Linked DNA regions of Nodosilinea sp. FACHB-141. The protein of the gene in region 1 binds, or shares a complex with, the protein of each later gene. Links are inferred from orthologs where the notes say so. Each region holds a gene or a part of one and is shown in the gene's direction. Other genes may lie near its edges.

Region 1 (8,857 bases):
TTCGACGGTTTAGCCCGCGCCTGTGCGCTGGCAGCTGGCAAGGATGCCGACGCCCTCAAGATTGTCCACTACGACCCCAAAGCCTTTGACTTTGGCAAAGCCAAGGCTTTCCCCATGCGGGTGCAGCACTTCTTTACTGCCATTGATAAGGCTCAGGCAGAACTGGGTTGGGCACCCACCTACGACCTAGTTGCGGGTCTAAAAGATTCGTTCCAGAACGACTATCTTGCCTCTGGCGCAGACAAAATTGAGGTCGATTTTGCCCTAGACGACAAAATTCTAGCGGCGTAAAAGCCCTCGCAATGAGTGGGCAGGGTGGGCATAGCCCACCCTATGTCTGAGTAATCATGGCGGGGTGGCTATCTCCCGTGCTATGACCACCAGCAATGATCACCTCGAAGCTTTGATCGAAAAGAATGCCGCAGCGATTGACAAGTGACTGATGATATCGGGCGGTTGAACGGGCAGCTGGATACCTATAAAACCGGTATGCGTTGGGTGGTGCAACTCGCCTTTGCGCTACTGATTTCGGCCACGGTGGCCTTGATTATCGATGCGGCGGCATTTTTGGTAAAGCTGTTGTTGCCGAGCTGAGAGTGGTTGTTGTGGCGATCGCAACCCAAGGCTTTACTCAATTTGATAGATAGTGTCAAAGTCTCTTCATCAGTAGAACTCTTAGCTCCTATTAATTGCCTAACTTCCCCAGACAGTGATCTCTTGACTACAATGGAAAGATTGAGAAGATTTTCTCATTGATGATCTGGGCGTCTAGCAATGTGTGGCTTCCAGGTCTACTGAACCATTCATCTGCCTAAAAGGCCCAATCTATGCCACTGCCTGTTGTTGCGGTTATCGGACGCCCAAATGTGGGCAAATCTACCTTAGTGAACCGCCTGGCCGGGGCTCAAGACGCCATTGTCTACGACCAGCCAGGAGTGACGCGCGATCGCACCTACCAGCCTGCCTTTTGGCGCGATCGCGACTACCTGGTGGTTGATACCGGCGGCCTAGTATTTGACGACGACACCGAATTTTTACCATACATTCGCGAACAGGCCCAACTCGCTCTTACTGAAGCTAGCGCTGCGGTGTTTGTCGTCGATGGGAAAGTTGGCCCTACCGAGTCAGATCGTGAAATTGCCTCCTGGCTGCGGCAGCAGTCGGTGCCGGTGCTGCTGGCAGTCAACAAATGCGAATCGCTGGATAACGGCTTAGTGCAGGCGGCGCAGTTTTGGGAACTGGGGCTGGGTGAGCCCTACGCCGTCTCCGGCATCCACGGCAACGGCACGGGGGAACTGCTGGATGCCCTAGTAGAGTTCCTACCCGAAACCGTAGAAGAAGCGGCCGAAGAGGAAGTCAAAGTCGCCATTGTGGGGCGGCCCAACGTAGGCAAATCGAGCCTGCTGAACGCTTTTGTGGGGGAAACTCGCGCCATTGTTAGCCCGATCTCGGGGACGACTAGGGATGCGATCGACATGCAGGTGCAGCACGGCGACAAAATCTATCGCCTGATCGACACCGCCGGCATTCGCAAGAAAAAGAGTGTGGAATACGGGCCAGAGTTTTTTGGTATTAACCGCGCCTTCAAGGCCATTCGCCGCGCCGATGTGGTGCTGCTGGTGATTGACGCCCTCGACGGCGTTACCGAGCAAGACCAAAAGCTGGCGGGCCGCATTGAAGAAGACGGCCGCGCCTGCATCATCGTCGTCAACAAGTGGGATGCGGTGGAAAAAGACAGCCATACCATCTACGATTTTGACCACCAAATCTCTGCTCGCCTCAACTTTCTCGATTGGGCCAAGCGCATCTTTGTCAGCGCCAAGACTGGCCAGCGGGTGCCCAAAATTCTAGAACTGGTGGATCACGCGGTGGAGCAGCACCGTCGTCGGGTCAGCACCTCAGTCGTTAACGAAGTGCTGGAAGATGCGGTGAAATGGCACACGCCGCCCACCACCCGCCAGGGTCGCCAAGGCCGCATCTACTACGGCACTCAGGTCACCGTGCGGCCACCGTCCTTCACCCTGTTTGTCAATGATCCCCACCTTCTGAAGGACAACTACCGTCGCTACGTGGAGCGGCAGTTCCGCGAGAACCTGGGTTTTGAGGGCACGCCGATTCGTATCTTCTGGCGGGGCAAGGCGATGCGTGACTTAGAGCGCAACAACCCCAACCGAGCGACGAAGGTGAAGTGAAGTTTGGATTTAGGATTAGTTAGGCGTGTTGGTTAAAATCTTTGCGACTTGAGTTCACAAGCTTTCTCTGACGAGATAGCCGCAACCCAAAACCGCAAATTCAAAATCCGAAATCGGTAAAGGTAGTCAGAGACCAACCCACAACTCCATGGATCTTCTTCGCTCTCTTCCCATTGGCCTTTATCTGGAGCAGCCGGTAACCTGGCTGCACCGGCTTGATCCTAGGGTCAAGATGGCCTGGCTGATGAGCATTTTGGTGACGCCCATTTTGGCCAATGCCTACTGGCGATTTGGGCTGGTGGCGCTGCTAGTGCTGCTGACCCTGGTGGCGCTAATTCCGCTGCGGGTGTGGCGACAGCAGATGGGCTGGCTGGTGGCGCTCAGCGGCATCGTGATGTTGCTGACCTTTGTGATGCCCGACGGGCTTCAGGTGGCGCAGACGCCTCGGCTGCCTACTCCAGCTGACATGGTTACCCTGGAAAATCCGCCGGAGGTGCTGCCAGAGTTACCTCAGCCCACGTCGTATCGCTATGTGATGTTTGACTGGGGGCCGATCAACGTAACGCGGCGATCGCTCGATCTGGGCATTCGCATTGGCACCCTGCTGTTCACGCTGATCTACGGCACCAACCTTTACCTGCTCACTACTGCGCCCGAAGAAATCACCGTAGCCCTAGAGGCGTTGATGGCCCCGCTGCGCTGGTTTCGCCTGCCGGTGACGGAGATTGCCCTTACGGTGACGCTCTCCCTGCGGTTCATTCCCCTGGTGCTGGAGGAAGTGCAGAATTTAGTGCGATCGGTGCAGACCCGCGCCATCAACTGGAAGAAGCTGGGCTTTCGCGGCTCGGCCCAGGTGTGGCTATCGGTGATGGAACGCCTGCTGCAAAATCTGCTGCTGCGGGCTGAACAGATTGCAGCAGCGATGGAGGTGCGCGGCTTCACCAGCCCCAATGAGCACCGAGTGCGCTGGTACCAGATGGTGCTCCGGTCGTGGGACTGGTTTGCCCTGGGGCTGCTGGTGGTGTTTTGGTGGGCGCGGTGGGTCTGGGGAGGCGAGATTTGAACTGGTGGGTGCGATCGCAGCCCCTAGCGCACCGCACCGGCAGCGACATCTTCCAGGCCCTCTATGGCGATCTGTTGCGGCAGCCCCCTACCTCTGCCACCCTGGTTGCCCTGCTAGAGAGTCCTTACCCTTTAACCGCTGCGGCCCAGCCCCACGCTCTTCACAGCCGCTACTCCATCTGTGCTGGGCCACCTTGCCCCACCGGAGCGCCCCAGGTATGGACGCCAGCGGTGGGAAGCATTCTGCCCATGCTGAGCGAACGTCTAGCCGAGGGAGCACAGCTCCAGCTCTTAGGTGATGAAGCTGAGACTGCCGAGCAAACGCTGCCGTTTACGGGGGGCTGGCTAGGTTGGCTAGGCTACGATCTGGCGTGGGAAATCGAGCGGCTGCCCACAGTAAATAGTGATCTCTTACCCTTTCCGGTAGCTCTGTGGTACGAGCCAGCTACCTTTGCCGTCCTCGACCACCAGAATCAGCGCCTGTGGCTAGCGGCCCCCTCTCCCATAGGGCTAGATGCTATGGAGAAGCAGTTAGAACTGCCTGCCCCAGAGACCTGCTCTGCCCTGCCAGAGGGCGATCCCCGTTCTGTGACCCTGGGCATGGCGGCGGCAGAATACCAGCAGGCCGTCCTTCGGGCGAAGCAGCATATTCAAGCGGGGGATGTGTTTCAGGTCAATCTTTCCCTCCGCTTTTCGACGGTCACCACGGCCCACAGCTGGGCTCTATACCGCCAGCTGCACCGCATCAACCCGTCGCCCTTTGCCTGCTACTGGCGCACTCCCTGGGGCGATGTAATTAGCTGCTCGCCTGAGCGGCTGGTGAAACTGCAGGATGGTATTGCTCAGACTCGCCCCATCGCCGGTACCCGGCCTCGGGGATCATCCCCAGAACAGGATGCAGAGCTGGCCCAAACCTTGCTCAGCAACCCCAAAGAGCGAGCCGAACACATTATGCTGGTGGATTTGGAGCGCAACGACCTGGGGCGGGTGTGCCAGTGGGGCACTGTGCAGGTGGATGAGCTGCTGACGGTAGAATACTACAGTCATGTCATGCATCTGGTAAGCAACGTGGTGGGGAAGCTCGGCAGCGATTCTCGCTTCGGGAAGCTGCGCCAACAGACCGCCATCGACTTGATCCGCGCCGTCTTTCCTGGTGGCACCATCACCGGCTGCCCCAAGGTGCGCTGCATGGAAATTATCGAAACCCTAGAGCCCGTCCGTCGCAGCTTGTTCTACGGCTCCTGTGGCTATCTCGATCGCCGCGGCCACCTCGACCTAAATATTCTGATCCGCACGCTATTGTTTGGGCATACTGATAGCTTATCGACGGCATCTACTGTGTGGGGGCAAGTCGGCGCTGGCATCGTGGCCGACAGCGATCCCGCGAAAGAGTGGCAAGAATCACTGCAAAAAGCCAGGGCACAACTGCTGGCATTGGGGTTGGGGTAGTTTCGCCATTCCCCGTGAATAACGGTTGATCTGCTTGAGAATGCATGCAGACAGCGCACCAGGTTCTAGAATGCATGTGGCGAATTGAACAGACACAACCATCGTCCTACCGTAAGGAAGAGCCTCTCTCATACCTGAATGAGCACAGAAACCTATCTAAATCACCCAAATTTTGGCCTGCTCTTTAGAGTGTGTATAGTAGACGACGGTCAAGAACTGTACGCTACGCTATATGCCCAGCGGTTGTTTTTTTTGGTCACCAATTCCCCCGCTGAGGGGTTGGTGTTTCAACCCCTAGGTCGGAGTAACGCTCGTATGATGCTAGAAAGTCGCCTGCGTATTTTGCGGCGGGCAGGTCAGCAAGCCGACTTTGATCGCCTTCAGCACACCTACAAGCAAACTTTTCAATGACCGCTGCCCCCGGTGCTCTACCTGAGCAATTTGATCGGATTCAGCAAAGCATTCCCCCCACGGTAACCCTGATTGCGGTCACTAAGTTTTTGCCGGTAGAAACAATCCGCTCTGCCTACGACAGAGGAATCCGCCATTTTGGCGAGAGCCGGGTGCAGGAGGCGATCGCCAAACAAGCCGACCTCAGCGACCTGCCCGACATCACCTGGCACCTGATCGGTCGCCTGCAAACCAACAAAGCTCGCAAAGCCGTCGAACACTTCGACTGGATTCACTCAGTAGACAGCCTGAATCTAGCCCAGCGGCTCGATCAAGCGGCTCAAGAATTGGAGAAAGTGCCCCAGTGTTGCCTTCAGGTCAAGCTGGTACCCGACCCGCCTAAGGCTGGCCTTGATGCCGCCGAACTGCCTGGGCTACTGCCCCAGTTTGATCAGCTCGCCCACCTCAAAGTTCGCGGGCTGATGACCATTCCTCCCCAGGGCTCGAGCGAAGCTACGGCACGAGAGGTGTTTGCGAGGGCCAAATCCTTGGCTGACACTATCAACCAAACCAGTTTTAACCGATTGCATATCGACCAACTTTCTATGGGCATGTCAGGGGATTATGAGGCTGCGATCGCCTGTGGAGCTACTATGGTCCGCCTAGGCACCATACTGTTTGGCTCTCGACCGCCATCTCCCCAAATTAGCTAGGACAGGATCCGGCTATTTTCGCCCTGGGTTCCTAACTTGAACCGGGAGCAGAGACAGCGGTAGGGTAACGGGTTGGGGCGATCGCTAGCGGCCACTGATACCGGTTATTCTTCCAGTCAAAAATCTGTGTTCTGACGCACAACTGAAACGAGATTGAGAAAACCTTAACTAATTGTGAATCGGCTTTTCCTTTTTTTGATTTCGTGTATACTGTGGACTCAATATTCTATGTACAGGATATTAAGGCAAAACCCTAAGTCTTCCCTAGCTCAGAGAGAAGCGTCACTGATAGTGTTGTTTTTATCGCTGGGTTTTTAAGATTAGGTTTAGGCAGTCAGCAACCCTTCTAAAGGGCCTGGCTAACCCATAACCCCAGGCTAGCCCCACTAATTTTCAAAACAGCCGTTGCAAATGGAAAATTGGCGCTATCATGGCCCTCGGATAACCGGAGCATGATGTGCCCCATTGGTCGAAGGCCACGGGGTTGGTCTACCAGAGTGATAGTCATCGTGGAGTGTAAGTTGTGAGCAACATGTTTTCTAAACTGCGGGACTTCGTTGGCCTCAACGACCCAGCAGATTACGATTACGAATACGAAGAAATGGATGGAGAGGAGTACCAGAACCTCTACCAAGAAGAGAACACCCAGCCCATTGTGCAGCAGCCCCAGCCCGAAGAAATTCGCCGGAGCCGCCCCCGCCGCGAACGAATGATGCCCACTGATGCAGGAATGACCCCAATGGCCAGCAACGTAATTGGTATGCCCGGTGCCATGAACGGCACCTCCGAAGTGGTGGTGATGGAACCCCGCTCCTTTGAGGAAATGCCCCAGGCCATTCAGGCCCTGCGGGAGCGGAAATCGGTTGTCCTCAACCTCACCATTATGGATCCTGATCAGGCTCAGCGCGCCGTTGACTTCGTGGCAGGCGGCACCTATGCCATCGACGGGCACCAAGAGCGCATTGGCGAAAGCATCTTCCTGTTTACGCCCAACTGCGTGCAGGTGAGCACCCCCACCGAATATGAAGAAGAAGTCTTCATGGGTCAGCCTCAAGGTATGCCCATGCCTGGCCAAATGCCCCCCGCTCCAGCCTGGGGTGCCGAGGCTATGGCCCGCATGGCCTAGCGTTATCCACGCTTAAGTAACACGTGACTATCACTGCCCCCGGTCTAGTGCCGGGGGCTACCTTAGGTTATTGTCTTCACTAGCGATCGCAAATAATCGAGTCGTCGGTGAGGATGGTTATGCCTGAGGCAACATTTGGGGTTATCGGTGGCGGGATGATGGGAGAAGCTCTCATCGCCCGCCTTCTTGATCAAGGGATTTTTGAGCCTGGGGCGGTAGTGGTGAGCGACCCCCAGGCAGCGCGACGAGAGGTCTTGCACCACACCTACGGTGTGCAGACTACTAGCGATAACCAGGCGGTTGTCGATGCGGCTGAAACAGTTTTGCTAGCAATTAAGCCCCAGATGCTGTCGGCGGTAGCGGCAGATTTAGAAACCCCAGCGCGCGAGCAACCGCCGCTGCTGCTGTCTATCCTGGCCGGGGTGCCCCTGGCTCGGCTAGAAAAAGAGTTCTCGGGCTGGGCAGTGGTGCGAGCGATGCCAAATACTCCCGCTACGGTGGGGGCCGGGGTAACGGCCCTGGCCGTCGGAGAGACTGTAAGCGCTACCCAACGAGAACAAGCTCGCGCTATTTTTGCCAGTGTGGGCACCGTAGTCGAGGTGCCCGAATCGCAGATGGATGCGGTGACCGCGCTCTCAGGGTCTGGGCCAGGCTACATTGCGCTGGTGGTAGAGGCCCTGGCCGACGGCGGCGTGGCGGTGGGGCTGCCTCGGGCAACGGCACTGGAGCTGGCGATCGCCACCGTACGCGGCACTGGTGAGCTGCTACACCAGGGCGACCTCCATCCCGCTGTGCTCAAAGACCGGGTTACCAGCCCCGGCGGCACAACCATTGCAGGAATTGCGGCCCTAGAGGCAGGTGGGCTGCGATCGGCCCTGATCGAAGCAGTGCGATCGGCCTATGTGCGGTCTAAGGAACTAGGGCAGTCCTGATTAACCTTCAGACGATGCAGACATACAATTGAAGTGTTTGGGAGCGTATATAGCCACGATGCCCACGTTACTTCGCGTTGTCCCTACCGTTTCTTCTGTTACGCGGGCGAGCGCGATGAGCCAGCCCACGTTCATATTGAGCGTGACAGTAGTGAGGCCAAATTTTGGCTGACTCCAGTCAGGCTTCAGTTCAACAAGGGGTTTTCGTCTAACGAGATAAATTGCCTTCAAGCGTTGACCAAGGACAATCAGCAGCAGTTATTGGAGGCTTGGCATGACTTCTTCAATGGTTGAAATCCTCAACATCCCTGAGATTAAACAGGTTTCCATTTCTGCCGACCTGCTCACGGTTGATCTATCTGATGGGCGCGTTATCGCTGTACCGCTGGCCTGGTACCCTCGACTGCTCCACGGCACCTCGGCAGAACGTGACAACTGGCAAGTAATGGGTAGTCAAGCAGGTATCCACTGGCCAGAACTTGATGGAGACATTAGCTTGAAGAATATTTTGCTGGGGCAACCTTCGGCAGAAAGTCAAACCTCGCTGCAACGGTGGCTCGAAAACCGAACTCCTCAAGCACGAAGCTCGCAGCACGCCTAGTGCTGAAGTGTGGCTGAGGAAAGAGTATTCTTGCCACGAACGCTAAACGCTCAGCAATGCACTATCTCGGAGATTTTCTATGAACCCATTGCCACTTCATTGACGGTCTGCAGGGCGCGAAGCGGGCTGATCCCAGCTCGAGCGGCAACCTGCTCCGCCAAATACTCCGCGTCGCGGGCAATGCCGGAGAACCGGGCAGAACCCCAGGTGTAGAGCCACGGCAGGCCAAGGAAATATAGCCCCGGCACGGTAGTAACTCCTCGGCGGTGGCCAGGATAGCCCTGACCGTCAAACACGGGTAGCTCGATCCAGCGAAAGTCGAGACCGTAGCCGATGCACCAAATCACCGAGGTGATGTTGGCCTCCCGATAGTCGATTTCGGTATCAACAAT
Region 2 (8,822 bases), on another replicon or contig:
AATTAACATGGTAAGTTCTCCGGTGAGGCCGACGGGCACGGTACCTGTCAGCCAGCAACTCATTGATACTGAAGCTGTTGTCGAGCGATCGCCGAAGGGATTGGGCGGCCTACAACTTCCCGCCGGTCCGCTGTTTGGCACCGATGGCATTCGTGGCAAAGCAGGAGATCTGTTAAATGCTCCCCTAGCCATGGAAATTGGCTACTGGGCTGGGCAGATCATGCAGGCGCAGGGCTTGACCGACGGGCCGGTTATTTTGGGCCAAGACTCCCGCACCTCTGGGCACATGCTGGCTACTGCCCTCTCCGCTGGGTTGACCTCGGCGGGGCTAGATGTGTGGCACATTGGACTCTGCCCAACCCCGGCTGTGGCCTACCTGGCTGAGTCGTGCCAGGCTTTGGGCGGCATTATGATTTCGGCTAGCCACAACCCGCCGGCAGATAACGGCATCAAGTTTTTTGGCGGTGATGGCACCAAGCTGGCTAGCAGCGTGCAGTCTGCCATTGAAGCGGCTCTACGGGGTCAGGCGACGTCGCTCGCCTCTAAGTCTAGCTGGGGGCAGTGCTATTACCGCCCTGAGTTAGTCAACCGCTACGCCAGCTTCTTGCATGAGCCCCTGCTGCCCGGCCTCGATCTGGCGGGCATGAAGGTGGTGCTCGACATGGCCTGGGGGTCTGCCACTCGCCTGGCTGAGCAGGTGTTTGTGGAGGCCGGGGCTGAGGTGATTGCCCTGCACGGTGTCCCTGACGGCGATCGCATCAACGTCGGCTGTGGCTCGACTCACCTGGAACCCTTAAAGGCTGCGATTCAGGCCCACGGGGCTGATCTGGGTTTTGCCTTCGACGGCGACGCCGACCGAGTGATGGCGGTGGATGCCCAGGGTCGCGTGGTTGACGGCGACTATATTCTCTATCTCTGGGGCAAGCGGCTGCAAGAGCAGGGTCGGCTGCCCAACGACACCCTGATTTCTACAGTGATGGCCAACCTGGGCTTTGAGCGCGCCTGGGAAAAGCTGGGCGGTACCCTGGTGCGTACCCAAGTCGGCGATCAGCATGTGCATAGCGAAATGGTGCTCCGGGGGGCTAAGCTCGGGGGCGAACAGTCGGGCCACATTCTCTGCCACCACTACAGCCTGACCGGCGACGGCATTCTCACCGCTCTGCACCTGGCGACTCTAGTGCAAACGCTGGGTGGCTCGTTGGCGGCTCTTGTGGATGACAGTTTCCAGACCTACCCGCAGAAGCTTCAAAATGTGATGGTGGCCGATCGCGATCGCCGCCTCAACTGGCAAGACTGTGCCCCCGTTTGCCAGGCTGTTGAGGCCGCTGAGCAAGCCATGGGTGACGTGGGTCGAGTGCTGGTACGCCCCTCCGGCACCGAGCCGCTGATTCGAGTCATGGTCGAGGCTGCAGACGCAAGCTTAGTCGATCGCTGGACTCAGCATATTGTGCAGGCCGTCACCCAGCACCTAGCAGTGTAGCTACCAAGATTCCTGGGTTTTGGAAAAACTCAGGGACCTGGATTTGCTCAGCAACAAGCCAGGTGTTTCCCAATCAATTACCCAATTTTGGGGCTAGTCAGGAACAGCTGAAAAACCGGTATAGCGGTCACGCTTAGCCAAAATACAGCGGCCACCATGGGGGCAGATAGACGGGGATGTTTCCCTCATCTATCTGCCCCTTGATTGCGTTTGGAGCCTAGCGATGGTGGCAAGCTTTTTCAGCCTGGTGTTGGTGGTAATTTTGCTGGGCATTTTTGGTCTGGCCCAGTGGTGGCAAATTCCTGTGGGCAACTTCGCCGACTGGGTTGTGGGTTTGGCCAGCTTTGGCTGGCTGCTGACGATTACCACCGTGCCTTGGAATATCTACTTTGAGGCCAAGGGAGCGCTGAGCGAAGCAACCCTATCGACAGAAAATGGCATTGCGGTGGATGATCGCCAAGTTGACTACGTGCGATCGCTGGCCCGCTGGTCCCTACGGCTCGTTCTCGGGCTGCACCTGCTCACGGCTATGGGCCTCTACCTGCTTGCCAGCACGGGCGTCAGCCAGCTCGGCTACTGGGGCTCGGCCGCCGCCCTGCTGCTCAGCGGTTTGCGGCCCGCCCTGCGCACCTACCAGTATTTTGCCGCCCGCATTGCCGCCATCCAGCAGCAGTTTAAGTATCCCCGTGAAGATGTGGTGTGGCTGCGCGATCGCCTCACCCAAGCCGAAACCAAGCTAGAACAGCTCACCACCCAGCTCGATACCAACGATCCCGCCTCCTGGGCCGCCACCGAGCAGCGCCAGCGCCAGGCCCTAAGGCAGGATCTCACGGTTCTCGCCACGGAAGTCATGACCCTAACCGCTACCAATCAGACGGAGCACCAGCGATTGGCGTTAGAAGGACAGCAGGCGATCGCCCAACTCAGTGCCGATGGTCAGTTTTTAGAGCATGTGCGCGAAATCATTCGCTTCTTTAAGGCGGCGTAGAGAAGAGAAAGTAATGGGGTGATGGAGTATGAGGAGTAAAAACAGTCTCTAGAGTTCCTCCTCACCTATCCACCCCATCACGCATTCCCACTCCCAAGATTCGCTATAGTGATTTCCCGAGCCAGAAATACCTTCACTTCTATGATCGACACTACCGACCTCAAGCGCGAGCTGGACGAACTCACCAATCGCCTGGGTAAAACCCAGGAGTATCTTTGACATTCCTGCCCTCGAAGCCCGCATTCAAGACCTCGAACAGGTTGCTGCCCAGCCCGAGTTTTGGGATGACCAGAGCAAGGCCCAAGACACCCTGCAAGAGCTGAGCGACTATAAGGCCAACCTCAGCCAGCTCACCACCTGGCAAAGCAGTCTCGACGACACCGTTGCCATTCTCGAGCTGCTGCAGGAGGACCAGGATGAATCTCTTTTTCAAGAAGCTCAGGCCACCGTTACCAGCCTTAGCCAAGAGCTCGATCAGTGGGAGCTCCAGCAGTTGCTCTCTGGTCCCTACGATAAGAAAGGAGCTGTACTCACCCTCAACGCCGGGGCAGGGGGCACCGATGCCCAAGATTGGGCCGAGATGCTGCTGCGCATGTACACCCGCTGGGCCGAGCGCCAGGGCTACCAAGTGCATTTGGTAGAAATATCCGATGGTGAAGAGGCCGGACTGAAATCAGCCACCTTAGAGATTACCGGACGCTACGCCTACGGCTATTTGAAGTCTGAGAAAGGCACCCACCGCTTGGTGCGAATTTCGCCTTTTAACGCCAACGGCAAGCGCCAGACCAGCTTTGCCGGGGTAGAGATTATGCCGATTCTCGATCAAAATATTGAGCTGGATATCCCCGAAAAAGATCTGGAGATCAAAACTTCGCGATCGGGTGGAGCCGGTGGGCAAAACGTTAACAAGGTGGAGACAGCGGTGCGTATTACCCACTTGCCTACGGGCATTTCGGTACGCTGCACCCAGGAGCGATCGCAGCTACAAAACCGCGAAAAGGCCATGATCATCCTCAAGGCCAAGCTGCTGATTATTGCTCAAGAACAGCAGGCCAAGGCGATCGCCGAAATTCGCGGTGACATGGTCGAAGCCAGCTGGGGTGCTCAAATTCGCAACTACGTGTTTCACCCCTACCAGCTGGTCAAAGACCTGCGCACCGGAGTCGAAACGACTGCCATTGAAGATGTCATGGCCGGGGAGCTTGAAGCCTTCATTCAAGCCTATTTGCGCCAGGAAAATCAGGTGCTGCAAGAGCAGACGGTCTAGGGCGTAAAGCGTAGTCTGATGAAGTCAGCCACTAGGGCGACCCCTGATAGTGCTGCCCCGCTACCCACCGAGAAAACCCAGTACATTAAAGCTATCTAGCACTGCGACGTTTCCTATGAGCCAAGAGCAACCCACCCTAGACCCGACTGCGACCCCGCAGCCCTCGCCAACCGCCTCTACTGAAGCGCCCCCCAGCTTTGTCAAATTGGCCATGCGCAACATGGTTAAGAAGGGCGGCAAGTCACTGTTTCACTTCTCGCTAACCGTAACCGCTCTGCTGACTCTGCTGGTGGGTTTAGCCTACCTGACCCGTTAACTATGGCCGCAACTCTTTCCCCCGTGCCTACCCTAGAGGTGGCCCTAGACCCAGAGCATCCCGAGGCTGAGGTGATATCTACCGACGAGTGGGAGACCTGGTTCACTCAGTGGGGTCAGCAGATGGCCGTGGAGGGGTCGCCGATCGGGTCCTACGAGCTATCGCTTAAACTGACGACCGACGAGGCGATCGCCGCCCTCAACCACCAGTTTCGCCAGCTCGACCAGCCCACCGACGTGCTCTCCTTTGCCGCGCTCGAAACCGATTTTCCTCAGATTGACGAAATTTTAACTACCGAGCCCCTTTATTTGGGCGACATTATTATCTCCCTAGACACTGCCGCTCGTCAGGCAGCAGAAGCGGGTCACTCCCTGCGCTGGGAGACAGCTTGGCTAGCTGCCCACGGCTTCCTACACCTGCTGGGCTGGGATCATCCCGATGACCCTAGCCTGGTCGCAATGCTAGACAAACAAAGTGAATTGCTCGCTACTGCTGGGTTAAAGTCTGAAGAAGTAGGCTAAATTAGCCCTGATTCGTTCTCCACGGTACGGTATAGGGGCATATCGCCTAATGGCTTATATCAGTAGTTGTCTATGACCCTCTATAGCGAAAAATCTGAGACAGCGGTGTCGGTGCCTGAGGCTAACCTCAGTCCGGTAGACCGCTCGCTCTCTTGGAAGGTAGCCACAAATCTACTAGTGAGCTTCAGATATGCCTGGCAGGGGGTGGCTTATGCCTTTCGCACCCAACGCAACTTTCGCATTCACGTAGTGGTGGGCAGCTTTGCAGTCAGTTTGGCGATCGCCCTTAGCCTCGCTCCGGTAGAACTGGCAGTGATCATTCTCACCTGCGGCATCGTGCTCACCATGGAGCTGATCAACACCGCCCTAGAGTCGGTGGTTGACCTCACCGTCGAGCAGACCTACCACGAACTCGCTAAGATTGCCAAAGATTGCGCCGCCGCCGCCGTGCTGATCTCGGCGCTGATTTCTGTGTCGGTCGCCGCCTGTCTGCTACTGCCGCCGCTGTGGCAAATCCTGCAGCCTCAGTTTTTTTAGCCTCAGATTTTTAACCCCATTCTGCCTGCGCCCATGATTTTGGTCATCGACAACTACGACAGCTTCACCTACAACCTGGTGCAGTATCTGGGCGAACTGGGGGCCGAGCTACCGGTGGCAGGCGACCTGCGGGTGTTTCGCAACGACGAGATCACAGTGGATGACATTACCGCTCTCAAACCCGACGGCATCGTCATCTCCCCTGGCCCCGGCACTCCCGACGACTCAGGGGTTTCGCTGGAGATCATCGAAAAGCTTGGCCCCACCCTGCCTATCCTCGGCGTATGTCTGGGCCACCAGAGCATCGGGCAGGTGTTTGGCGGCGACGTGGTGCGCGCCGCTGAACTGATGCACGGCAAAACCTCGCCTGTCTTTCACACCGGCCAAGGCGTATTTGCCGGTCTAGAAAATCCTTTTTTGGCTACCCGCTACCACAGCCTGGTGATCGATCGCCCCACCTGCCCCGAGACCCTCGAAATCACCGCCTGGGTTGAGGACGGCACCATCATGGGCGTGCAGCACCGTGACTACCCCCACCTGCAAGGGGTGCAGTTCCACCCCGAGAGCATTCTCACCGAGTCGGGTCTGCAAATCTTGCGGAATTTTTTGGTATCGCTGCCGGTGCCTGTCGCAGCCTAGTTGTAGCGTAAAGACAATGGCGGCTAAGAATTACTGAGCAGAATCTGGCTGAGTCCTCTGCTGTTGGGTCTCCCATCCGCCTCCAAGCCGACCCGCAGCTACAATTAGAGCTAAAGCTTTTCCGGGGTTCTCAGCCATGAGCGTTGCCAAAAGCCCAGTTCGCTGGACCACGAAAGACATCGAAGCGCTCCCTGAGAATGAGTGGGTTCGCTACGAGATTATCGACGGAGAGCTGTTTGTGACCAGGTCGCCCCACCACAAGCACCAGCAACTAGCTGGCCGTATTTTTGCCGCGTTGGATAGCTGGGCTCTCAGTTCCGGCCAAGGCGAGGCATCCATCATGCCAGGGCTGATTTTCTCCGACGCCGACAATGTTTCTCCTGATGTAGCCTGGGCAAGCACCGAGCGAATAGCCCAAATCCAAGACGAGGCCGGCCACTTCCAGGGTGCCCCGGAGTTGGTAGTAGAAGTGTTATCGCCGGGCAAAGCTAACGAAGACCGCGATCGCTCCGCCAAGCTTAAGCTCTACTCCATCCAAGGCGTCTTGGAATATTGGATTGTCGATCGCACGGCGCAGCGCATCGAGATCTACTGTCGCGAGCAGGCTCAGTTAGTCTTAGTTGCCACCCTTTTAGCCCAGGACACGATTACCTCAGACCTGCTGCCGGGATTTGCCTGCGAGGTAGCCCGCTTGTTTGCAGCGCGAGGTTAACCAGCAGTAGTAGAATACGAACACGGTATTAACGTTTGTAACAGAATCTCTCAGGAGTCAAGCATGGGCCGGAAACAGGCGATCGTGATTGGGGCTGGGGTAGGCGGGCTATCCATGGGTATTCGTCTGCAAAGCCTGGGGTTTGACACCACCATCGTTGAGGCACTGGATGCCCCTGGTGGGCGGGCCTATGTGCGCCGCGAGCAGGGCTTTACCTTCGACATGGGGCCGACGGTGATCACGGTGCCCCACTTTATTGAAGAGCTATTTTCGCTGGAGCGCGATCGCGCCAACCTGACCACCGAAGACTTCCCCTCCACCATCGTCGATGAGAACAAGCGCATCAAAGAAGGGATTTCTGGCGGCCCCAACACCAGCCGCTACGTGCAGATCGTCCCGATTCTGCCCTTCTATCGCATCTACTTCGACGACGGCACCTTCTTCGACTATGACGGCGACGAAGCTCATACCCACGAGCAGATTCTGGCCCTGGGCGAACCGGGCGATCTAGAGGGCTATAAGCGCTTCCACGAGCAGGCTCGCGCTATCTTTGAGCGGGGCTTTTTAGAGCTGGGCTACACCCACTTTGGCGATGTCGGCACCATGCTGAAGGTCGCCCCCGACCTGCTCAAGCTCGATGCCGTGCGCAACCTGTTTCGCTTTAGCGGCCGTTACTTTAAAAGCGACAAGCTGCGCCAGGTGTTCACCTTCGAGCCGCTGCTGGTGGGCGGCAACCCCCTGTCGGTGCCCGCCATCTATGCCATGATTCACTTTGTCGAAAAAACCTGGGGCATCCACTTTGCCATGGGCGGCACCGGGGCGCTAGTGCAGGGCTTTGTGAAAAAGTTTGAGGATCTGGGCGGCAAGATCAAATACAACGCGCCGGTCAGCAAAATCAACGTCACCCGCAAAGACGGCAAGAAGGTCGCAACGGGCGTCACTCTGGGCGACGGCTTAACGATGACCGCCGATGCTGTTGTGTCGAATGCCGACTGGGCCACCACCTACGGCAAGCTGATCGAGCCCCAGTACCGCTTTTGGAACAGTGACCTGCGGGTGAAGGTCTCCCAGCAGTCAATGTCGGTGTTTGTGATCTATTTTGGCTTCAAGGCTGACGGCAACGAAACCGAGAAGCTGCGCCATCACAGCATCATTCTTGGCCCCCGCTACGAAGAGCTGCTCAAAGATATCTTTGGTCGCAAGATCCTTCCTAAAGATTTCTCCCAGTACCTGCACCTGCCGACCCTCACTGACCCGTCGCTAGCGCCTCCTGGACATCATGCGGCTTACACCCTGGTGCCCATGCCTAACAACAAGTCGGGCATTGACTGGTCTGAGGTGGGCGATCGCCTGCGCGACATCGTCTTCGACTTCCTCGATGAGCGCGGCTACTTGCCTAACCTGAGAGAGCGGCTGGTGTGCCACAGCTACATCACCCCTGACTACTTTGAAAACACCCTCGACGCCTACGCGGGCAATGCTTTTGGCCTCGAACCCCTGCTGGTGCAGTCGGCCTTTTTCCGGCCCCACAACCGCAGCGAAGACATCCACGGCCTCTACCTAGTAGGGGCAGGCACCCAGCCCGGTGCTGGCACCCCTAGCGTGATGATGTCGGCCAAGATGACGGCGCGGCTAGTGGCGGAGGATTATGGCGTAGATGATGCGATCGTCAGTGGTCAGGCAAGCCCCGAGCTAAGCATCCGCTAGATCAGGGCCAATGTAGGGTGGGCAGTGCCCACCCGCTACTGCTGAGGGTTTGCTCAACATACTCGCAGCAGTAGCGGTGCATTGCGGTTCAGGACTAACCTGGGGAAAGCGTAGGGTTGGGGCCCCGCTAATGCACCCTACCCACCCTTGGGGATTAGCAAACCTAAAACTGCCAAATCCAAAATCCGAAATTGGTACGTCCAGTTCTATGGCTGGCTCAAAATGAGGCGATAAACCGGCGGTTTGCGGTCTACACTAGGCTAGCCAAAGCTATACGTGCGGGAGTGAGAGTGCAATGAAACGGCGACAACTACTGGGTTACGCAGGGGCAGGGTTGGGGTCCACCCTGGGGCTAAGTCTAGTCGGCTCCGCAGCCCAGGCTCAGACCGCAGGCGTCACCATTCGCAGCCTGGGTCATACGGCCTTTCTCTTCACCGGCGGCGGGCGGCGCATTTTGGTCAACCCCTTTCGCCGCATTGGCTGCACGGCTGGCTTCCCCTCCCCAGCCGTGCCTGCCGACCTGGTGATGATCAGCAGCCGCCTGTTTGACGAAGGCTATCTGGAGGACCTTCCCAATGAGCCTCGCGTACTCACCGACCCCGGCATCTATGACTTTGAAAACCTGAGAGTGCAGGGCATTCTTACACCCCACGAT

What was found.
Region 2: the proteins of H6F59_RS12930 (region 1) and H6F59_RS11865 are in contact, whole or in part, in a solved structure (PDB 8RP0), measured with the Escherichia coli proteins. The link is inferred for Nodosilinea sp. FACHB-141 from one-to-one orthologs.

What each region holds. Positions count from the first base shown.
Region 1 is NZ_JACJPP010000012.1:105,714-114,570, forward strand. Bases 2,463-5,462 are described here. They hold H6F59_RS12930 (anthranilate synthase component I), read left to right. Parts: upstream 2,463-3,221; coding sequence 3,222-4,703; downstream 4,704-5,462. Other genes in these bases: H6F59_RS12925 (energy-coupling factor transporter transmembrane protein EcfT), read left to right, coding at 2,463-3,255; pipX (transcriptional coactivator PipX), read left to right, coding at 4,842-5,114; H6F59_RS12940 (YggS family pyridoxal phosphate-dependent enzyme), read left to right, coding at 5,111-5,462. In the rest of the region: H6F59_RS12910 (NAD-dependent epimerase/dehydratase family protein), read left to right, coding at 1-291; H6F59_RS12915 (hypothetical protein), read left to right, coding at 436-594; ribosome biogenesis GTPase Der, read left to right, coding at 828-2,192; more of H6F59_RS12925, read left to right, coding at 2,341-2,462; more of H6F59_RS12940, read left to right, coding at 5,463-5,806; H6F59_RS12945 (cell division protein SepF), read left to right, coding at 6,330-6,932; proC (pyrroline-5-carboxylate reductase), read left to right, coding at 7,052-7,864; H6F59_RS27060 (DUF4160 domain-containing protein), read left to right, coding at 7,898-8,158; H6F59_RS12960 (DUF2442 domain-containing protein), read left to right, coding at 8,139-8,465; H6F59_RS12965 (MSMEG_0569 family flavin-dependent oxidoreductase), read right to left, coding at 8,543-8,857. UniProt on the Escherichia coli protein: Part of a heterodimeric complex that catalyzes the two-step biosynthesis of 4-amino-4-deoxychorismate (ADC), a precursor of p-aminobenzoate (PABA) and tetrahydrofolate.
Region 2 is NZ_JACJPP010000011.1:745,536-754,357, forward strand. Bases 3,981-6,945 are described here. They hold H6F59_RS11865 (aminodeoxychorismate/anthranilate synthase component II), read left to right. Parts: upstream 3,981-5,142; coding sequence 5,143-5,748; downstream 5,749-6,945. Other genes in these bases: H6F59_RS11850 (DUF3285 domain-containing protein), read left to right, coding at 3,981-4,051; ybeY (rRNA maturation RNase YbeY), read left to right, coding at 4,054-4,572; H6F59_RS11860 (diacylglycerol kinase), read left to right, coding at 4,645-5,109; H6F59_RS11870 (Uma2 family endonuclease), read left to right, coding at 5,885-6,460; crtI (phytoene desaturase family protein), read left to right, coding at 6,524-6,945. In the rest of the region: glmM (phosphoglucosamine mutase), read left to right, coding at 8-1,480; H6F59_RS11840 (hypothetical protein), read left to right, coding at 1,704-2,468; more of H6F59_RS11850, read left to right, coding at 3,851-3,980; more of crtI, read left to right, coding at 6,946-8,167; H6F59_RS11880 (MBL fold metallo-hydrolase), read left to right, coding at 8,463-8,822. UniProt on the Escherichia coli protein: Part of a heterodimeric complex that catalyzes the two-step biosynthesis of 4-amino-4-deoxychorismate (ADC), a precursor of p-aminobenzoate (PABA) and tetrahydrofolate.